3 regions of the Tessaracoccus pujii genome follow, and region 3 is predicted to be linked to each of the others. Evidence: predicted binding sites of a transcription regulator. Region 3 holds the regulator's gene; each other region holds the start of a gene.
What was found. The regulator LexA, encoded in region 3, represses DNA repair genes until DNA is damaged. The targets are predictions, from matches to a motif close to TCGAACANNTGTTCGA.
Positions count from the first base shown of each region.

Region 1 (2,263 bases), 690 kb from region 3:
GGCCGTGCCGTCCGGCTCACCGGCGAGCCTGGCCGCCTCGTCCGCCGCGACCGCCATGGCCTCCCCCGTCTTCAGGTAGCCCTCCGCGTTTCGCCTGTCGATGGTGCGCACGTCCAGCGGCGCCAGGCGGCGCGCGGCGTCCAGCACGTCCGCGGTGGCGGCCTGCTCCCGGCGCGCCATCCGTGCCGCGTTGGTGAGCACGACGGGGAGGCCCAGCCGGCGGGCCAGGCGGATCATGCCCGCCGCGTGGTGCGCCGACCCCGCCCCGCGGCCACCCACCTGGTGGTTGGTGGCGGCCAGGACCAGGCCGGAGCCCAGCTCCGCGCGCCACCGCCTGGCCGCGACCTCCGCCAGATCCGGGCGGCCCACGGCGAGCGCCTCGCCCACCTCCGAATCCGCGCCGAGCAGCACCACGGCGTCGTGCCCTGCGCAGTGCCGCGCGAGGATGCCGAGGGAGACCACCGGATCACCGCGTTCGCCCGTGAGCTGGGCCTCGGTGATGAGCGCGCACAGCGTGCCCCACCCCGCCCTGGAGGTGGCCAGCACCACGACGCGCGGGAGGCGCTCGTCGCGCAACTGCCCGCCGCGGGCCGCCGAGGGGCGCCGCGTGGCCTGCCACCCGGCCGGGCGCACCGCCAGGTCCACCCCGACGATGGGGGCGATCCCGGCCTTGAGGCAGGCCTTGGCGAAACGGACCGCGCCGTAGAGGCCGCCGCGGTCCGTGAGCGCGAGCGCGTCCATGCCGTGGCGCACCGCTTCGGCCACCAGCTCACCGGGGTGCGACGCGCCGTACTGGAAGGAGTATCCGGAGGCCACGCGCAGGTGCACGAACTCCGACATCAGTCCAGCACCGCCTGGAGCACCCAGTCCTCTGCGTCCACCGTGCGCGCCAGCTCGTAGACGCCGCGGTGCCGCCCGTTGCCGGCCTCGACGCGCCACACCTCCCGCTCGCCGAGCAGGTCGCGGGCCGCGACCTCCTCGCCCCGCTCCGCCGCGACCTCCTCGCCCCGCGCCGCGCGCACCTGCCGCCCGGACCACCACGGCGTGGCGCGGCTCCACCGCCCCTGGACCTCCTTGACCAGCAGCAGCCGGTCCCGCCAGATGAACTGGCGGGGCTCGTCGCTGAACAGCACGTGGATGGGTTCGTCGTACATGCGCATGGCGGCCTTCCGGGGAGATGAGGGGGTGCAGACTGTGCTTCTCGACCCGGGAGCCCTGGCCCGGCGTAGGGGTCGAAGCTACGCCGGGCCAGGGCGGCCCATACCGTGCGCCTGTTCCACCAGAGCTTCCCCGAACTAATAGAACAGGCGTTCGGTAGTTCCTACTATATGCCCCCCCACCGACAGAACGTCAACCCCTATCCTGGGCGGCATGCTCACGATCCGCGGCGGCACGCTGGCCGGCATGGCCTGCGCCGCCCGGCTCGCGAAACTGGGCCACCAGGTGCGCCTCGACCTCTGCGGTGAGGCCATGGGCGGCCGGTGGGCGGCCGAGCGTGGGCAGCTGCCCCCCGTCGTGACGCTGCCGGCCCCCTGGCGCGACCTGTTCAAGAAATCGGGCCGCACCCTCGATGCGGAGCTGGCCCGCGCCGGCCTGGCCATGACGGAGGCGCCGCCCGCCGTCCACCGCTTCGACGACGGCGCCGAGCTCGCGCTGCCCACCGAGCGCGGGCAGCAGTTCGCCGTCCTCAGCAGCCGGTACGGGCGGCCGGTCGCGGAGCGGTGGCGCGACACCCTCGACACCCTGGACGACGCCTGGCTCGCGGCGCGGCGGTTCGGCGTGGAGCGCCCGGACGCGCCGGCCACCCGGGCGGACCGCCGGGCGTTGCTGCTGGACCGCACCCTCGCCGACGTCGCGGACCGCGTGGGCCATCCCCACCTGGCGCGGATCGTGCTGGACCTGGCCCCGCCGGCCGGCACCCGGTCCCGCCGCGCCCCGGCGCTGCTGGCCACCCGGCTGGTGGTGGAGCGCACGTTCGGGCGGTGGATCGTCGTCGACGACGCCGGCCGCACGCAGAGCGCCACGCGGCTGGTCGATCTGCTCGAGGGGCGGTTGGCCACGCGCCGGGTGGAGGTCGTCGACGGCGCCCCCGCGGCGCCCGCGGTGGACTGCCTCCCCCGTCGCCCCCGCTGGGCGCGCCCTGCCCTGGCGCCCGCCGTCGGCTCCTCGGTGGCGGACCGTGGCGGCGTGGCGGGCGAGGCGGTGGACCACACCGGGGCCCAGCCGGTGGTGACCTGGCGGACGCCCGGCCCGGACGGGGATC
Region 1 is NZ_CM137012.1:1,419,219-1,421,481, forward strand. It holds gene ACX1D0_RS06930 (DNA polymerase III subunit alpha) at 1-840, opposite strand, end outside; gene ACX1D0_RS06935 (DUF6504 family protein) at 840-1,154, opposite strand; gene ACX1D0_RS06940 (hypothetical protein) at 1,372-2,263, shown strand, end outside.
Region 1: ACX1D0_RS06935 (DUF6504 family protein) is a predicted target of LexA. The motif match lies at 1,300-1,315, and genes of this name have one in related genera.

Region 2 (2,263 bases), 350 kb from region 3:
CCGGCATCGTGGGCGGCGCTCCTGGGCGAGCGGCCTGTTGCCGCCGCCCGGATCCTAGGCCCCGGGCGGTCCTGACTTGCCAGGTGGACCTGCATCCGCCGCGTCGGCGAGATCACCGGCTTCCGGGTGACCGGATCGAACGTGACTGTCCATTGATCGGCGTCGGCGTTGAATCGTTGGGGCTCGATGACCGCGTGATGATGTGCACAGAGCAGGACCATGTTTCCCAGCGACGTGGGCCCGTCGAGATACCACGGAATCACGTGATGTGCTTCGCACGCCGAATCCGGTGCGGTGCAGTTGGGGAATGCGCAGCCGCCGTCGCGGAGGGACAGTGCCTTGCGGATGCCGGGGTTCACCAGCCGCTTCGTCTGTCCGATGTCCAGGATCTCCGAGGCAGCGCCCAGGACGGCCGGGGTGAGGTCCGCGTCGCAGCAGAGCCGGCGCAGGTCTCCGGGTGCGATCTCCGCACCCGACGCTAGTAAGCCCAATGCCTCCGCGCGACCCCGTAGGTCCGCCTCGCTGATGGTGATCACGATCCGCGGCCGGTCTCCGGCCGCTGTCGGCGCCCCGCGATGCTCGGCCACGATGGTGGTGAACGCGTCGGCCCTGCGTTGGTCGGGCGTGCGGCCCTGATCGGCTGCAGCGTAGCTCCGGAGCAGCTGCGGCCCGGGGCGCAGGGAGCGGACGCCGGCGAGACGGCCCCGCGCCGCTCGTCGATCCGCCTGCACGTACGCCTCCAGGGTGGCGATCAGCGGCGCCGCGTCCACCTCAGGCAGGGAGCCGCGGAACCACACGGAGCCGTCGCCGTCGTCGCCGTAGCTGAACGACCGCTTGGCCCGCGCCCGGCGCGTCTGCGCCTCGATGTCTGCGACCTGCTCCGCCGCGGTGGGCATCAGTTCCGGCGCGACCTCCGCCAGAACGAGCGCCGCCGCCTGCGCCAGCTTGCGGGGCGTGGCGCTGGCAGCGCGCCCGATGAACACTGCCTGCGCCCGCTCCACCTGCTCGGCACTCAACCCGGCCGGGAGTTGCGCCATGCCCTTGCAGATGGCCACCGCATGTCCGGGCGACACGTCGCCCTCGAGAGCCGCCTGCCGGACCTGCGAGTGTGTGGCGAGGTCCCGGGCCTGGAACACCTGCGCGGCGGCCTCCCTCGTGTCACGTTGCTCGCTGACGGCCAGGAAGGACGTCAGCGGAGTGCCTGCGGACTTCATCGACGCCTGGGCCCGGTTGGCCTCGTCAGTGAGGACAAGTGCGAGCGACTCGATCCGCTCGGCGAGCCGCCTGGCCCGCTGCATCAGACGCAGCCTGGCCGTGGGCTCCAGCCCTTCGCGCTCCGCGTGGTCCACCAGCGACAGCGTGGACTCCAGCGCACCGAGCGCCTGGTCCGTGGTGAGCCGTCGTTGAAGCATGAGTCCAGTATAAATAGAACAGGTGTGCGACGCAAGGCGTGGGTGTGAACTGTTGCCGCACTGTGATACTCGCTCTGACAAGGATTGATAGGCGCCTGGGTGTGCCCATCGCCGCCAGCGGGCCGAAGCAGGAGCCGGCCACCCTCGGCCCCGCGGGCAGGAGTTCACGGCCCGGGATCCCGGGCCTGACTCCCTGATTACTCCCCCGCCCACCGGGGACAGCGCACGTCGGAGCGCCCGGTCAGAGGTTCGGCACCAGCGGCGCGGCCTGATACGGGTTGGTGGACTGGTTGCCGGTCTCGTCGAGGATGAGGGTCTCCAGGGCCGGATCGCCCTTCGAGATCCGGTGGGCGCCCACCGGCAGCTCCGCCAGGGACTCGACGTGCCGGCGGCGCGCGTCGTCGAGGGTGGCGCGGTAGACCAGCTCGCCCCCGCGGAACACGGGGACGAGGAGGTCGCGGTCGTTGCCGTCGTTGGCGGGCGGGGTGCCCATCCCGATCACCTCGGACTCGGCCCTGCCGTCGGCCCCGCGGCGGCGCATGGCGAACTTCCGGCCGCCCAGCGTGTTCTTGCCCTTGGACTTCTTCGCCACCGGCGTCATCGGCGCGTTCGGATCGTCCGAGGCGGCGCGCGCCACGAGCTTGTACACGAACCCGCAGGTTGGGTGCCCGGAGCCGGTGACCAGCGCGGTGCCCACGCCGTAGCCGTCCACGGGGGCGCCCTGCAGCGCGGCGATCTGCCATTCGTCGAGGTCCGAGGTGACCATGATCCGGGTGTGGGTGGCGCCGAGGTCGTCGAGGAGATCACGGGCCTCGCGCGCCACCAGCGCCAGGTCGCCGGAGTCCAGCCTG
Region 2 is NZ_CM137012.1:379,671-381,933, forward strand. It holds gene ACX1D0_RS01770 (HNH endonuclease signature motif containing protein) at 1-1,412, opposite strand, end outside; gene ACX1D0_RS01775 (nicotinate phosphoribosyltransferase) at 1,654-2,263, opposite strand, start outside.
Region 2: ACX1D0_RS01770 (HNH endonuclease signature motif containing protein) is a predicted target of LexA. The motif match lies at 1,427-1,442, and genes of this name have one in related genera.

Region 3 (2,263 bases):
CTTGTCCCTGGTGAAGGACTCCACCACTCCGGAACGCTTCACCACGGTGAGGACGATCTGCTCGACGGTGGTGAACTTCCGTTCGCAGACAGGGCACATCCTCCGTCGGCGAATGGCGGACCCGTCCTCGGTGGCGCGCGAGTCAGACACCTTGGTGTCTTCGTTGCGGCAGAACGGGCAGTGCATGACCGGCGGGCCTTCCCTGGTGAACAGCGGAGGGCCAACCTTGCCACGCTATGGCCGGGACCACAACTTATGGGGGAAAGACACCGCTGTAACTACTAGATGTAGGGACAGCCTAGATCTGGGGGCCTCCATGTTCAAGGGCGAATCGCCGATGCACGTCAAGTCGGTCTTCAGGGAGCGGCGACGTGCGCCCAGGCCGGATCCCCCGCCACGTAGCGGGTGGCCGGCTCCTGCGACATGTCCACAAACTGGGCCGCAGAGACGGCCGCACCCACGGACGCCAGCAACCCGACAGCCACCACCTTCAGCGCGAGAAAGGGTAGGACTGGGCGGGTGACTCTGCAGGAGGCGACGCCGCCGACCCGTCCGGGCGAGACGGGGCGGGACGGGCGAGCCAGCGGCCCTCCGAGCTCCGGCCGACCAGCGGGCGAGACCGTGACGACCCGACGGGCGCCGGCGTCGACAACCCGGAAGCTCAGTGCGCGTGAAGCGGTCATGACAACCTCTCTCCTCCGTAGAACGCTTGTTCTAAATAAACTCTAGCGCCTTCGCCTCCGGAATGAAACACCCGTTCGACCCTGGCGTGTCGCGGTAGGCGACACACGTAGTCCATCGGCACCCACTGACAATTTCTCCACAGTGCGCGACACGCCACGTTGATTTCGAACACACGTTCGCGGACCGGCTAATCTTGTTCCATGGTTGAAGAGACGAAACGCCCTCGACGGGGCCGCCCCACCAACGCTTCCATCGAGGCCGAGCTCGGGACCATGGCCTCGTTCCCTGACGGTCCGGAGGACGCGCACGGCCTCACCACGCGCCAGTTGGCCATTCTGCGCGTGGTGAAGCAATCCATCGAAGAACTCGGATATCCGCCCAGCATCCGCGAAGTGGCGACGCGGGCCGGCCTGGCCTCCACATCCAGCGTCACCTACCAGCTCAAGGTCCTGGAGGAGAAGGGATTCCTCCGCCGGGACCCGAACCGCCCCCGAGCTGTGGTGGTCACCATGCCGGGTGAGGAGGGCATGGATTCGGCGCAGGCGTTCGACGAGGCGCCCAGGTCCGTCGCGGCCCCGCTGATCGGCCGCATCGCCGCCGGTGGGCCCATCCTGGCCCAGGAGCAGGTGGAGGACGTGTTCGCGCTTCCGCGCCAGCTCGTGGGAGACGACCAGGTCTTCCTGCTGGAGGTGCGTGGGGATTCGATGATCGACGCCGCCATCTGCAACGGCGACTGGGTGGTGGTGCGCCAGCAGTCGGACGCCCACAACGGAGACATCGTGGCCGCGCTGCTGGACGACGAGGCCACGGTCAAGACCTTCAAGCGCAAGGACGGAAAGGTGTGGCTGCTCCCGCACAACCCCGACTACTCACCCATCGACGGCACCCACGCCACCATCATGGGCAAGGTCGTGGCGGTCCTTCGCAAGCTCTAGTGGTGCGCTAGTCAGCACCCCTGAGGCGGCGCAGTGCCTGCACCGCCACATCGCCGTCGGTGGTCATCCAGAAGTCCGGAAGCGAGGACTTGAGGAACTCGCCGTAGCGCTTCGTGACGAGTCTCGGGTCCAGCACAGCCACGACGCCGCGATCCTCGGTCCGGCGGATCAGCCGCCCGGCGCCCTGCGCCAGCAGGAGAGCCGCGTGCGACGCGGCCACCCGCATGAATCCGTTGCCGCCCGCGTCGTCGACGGCCTTCTTCCGAGCCTGCATAAGCGGATCGTCCGGACGCGGGAAAGGGAGCTTGTCGATGATGACCAGCTGGCACGTCTCCCCCGGCACATCCACGCCCTGCCACAGTGACATGGTGCCGAACAGCGAAGTGGCGGGATCCGCGATGAAGGTGCGTGTCAGCTCGGACAGCTGGGCCTCCCCCTGGCACAAGAGCGTGAGGTCCGGCAGCTCCCGGCGACAGTATTCAGCGGCCTGTTCCGCGGCGCGACGCGAGGCGAAGAGCCCCAGCGTGCGGCCGCCGGCCGCCCACATGAGCTGGGCGATCTCGGCCAGGGTCTCTGGGTTCATGCCGTCCCGGCCGGGGGGCGGAAGCCGCCTGGCCACGTAGAGGATCCCCTGCCTGGAGTAG
Region 3 is NZ_CM137012.1:728,693-730,955, reverse strand. It holds gene nrdR (transcriptional regulator NrdR) at 1-186, opposite strand, end outside; gene ACX1D0_RS03555 (hypothetical protein) at 357-683, opposite strand; gene lexA (transcriptional repressor LexA) at 885-1,619, shown strand; gene ACX1D0_RS03545 (ATP-dependent DNA helicase) at 1,627-2,263, opposite strand, start outside.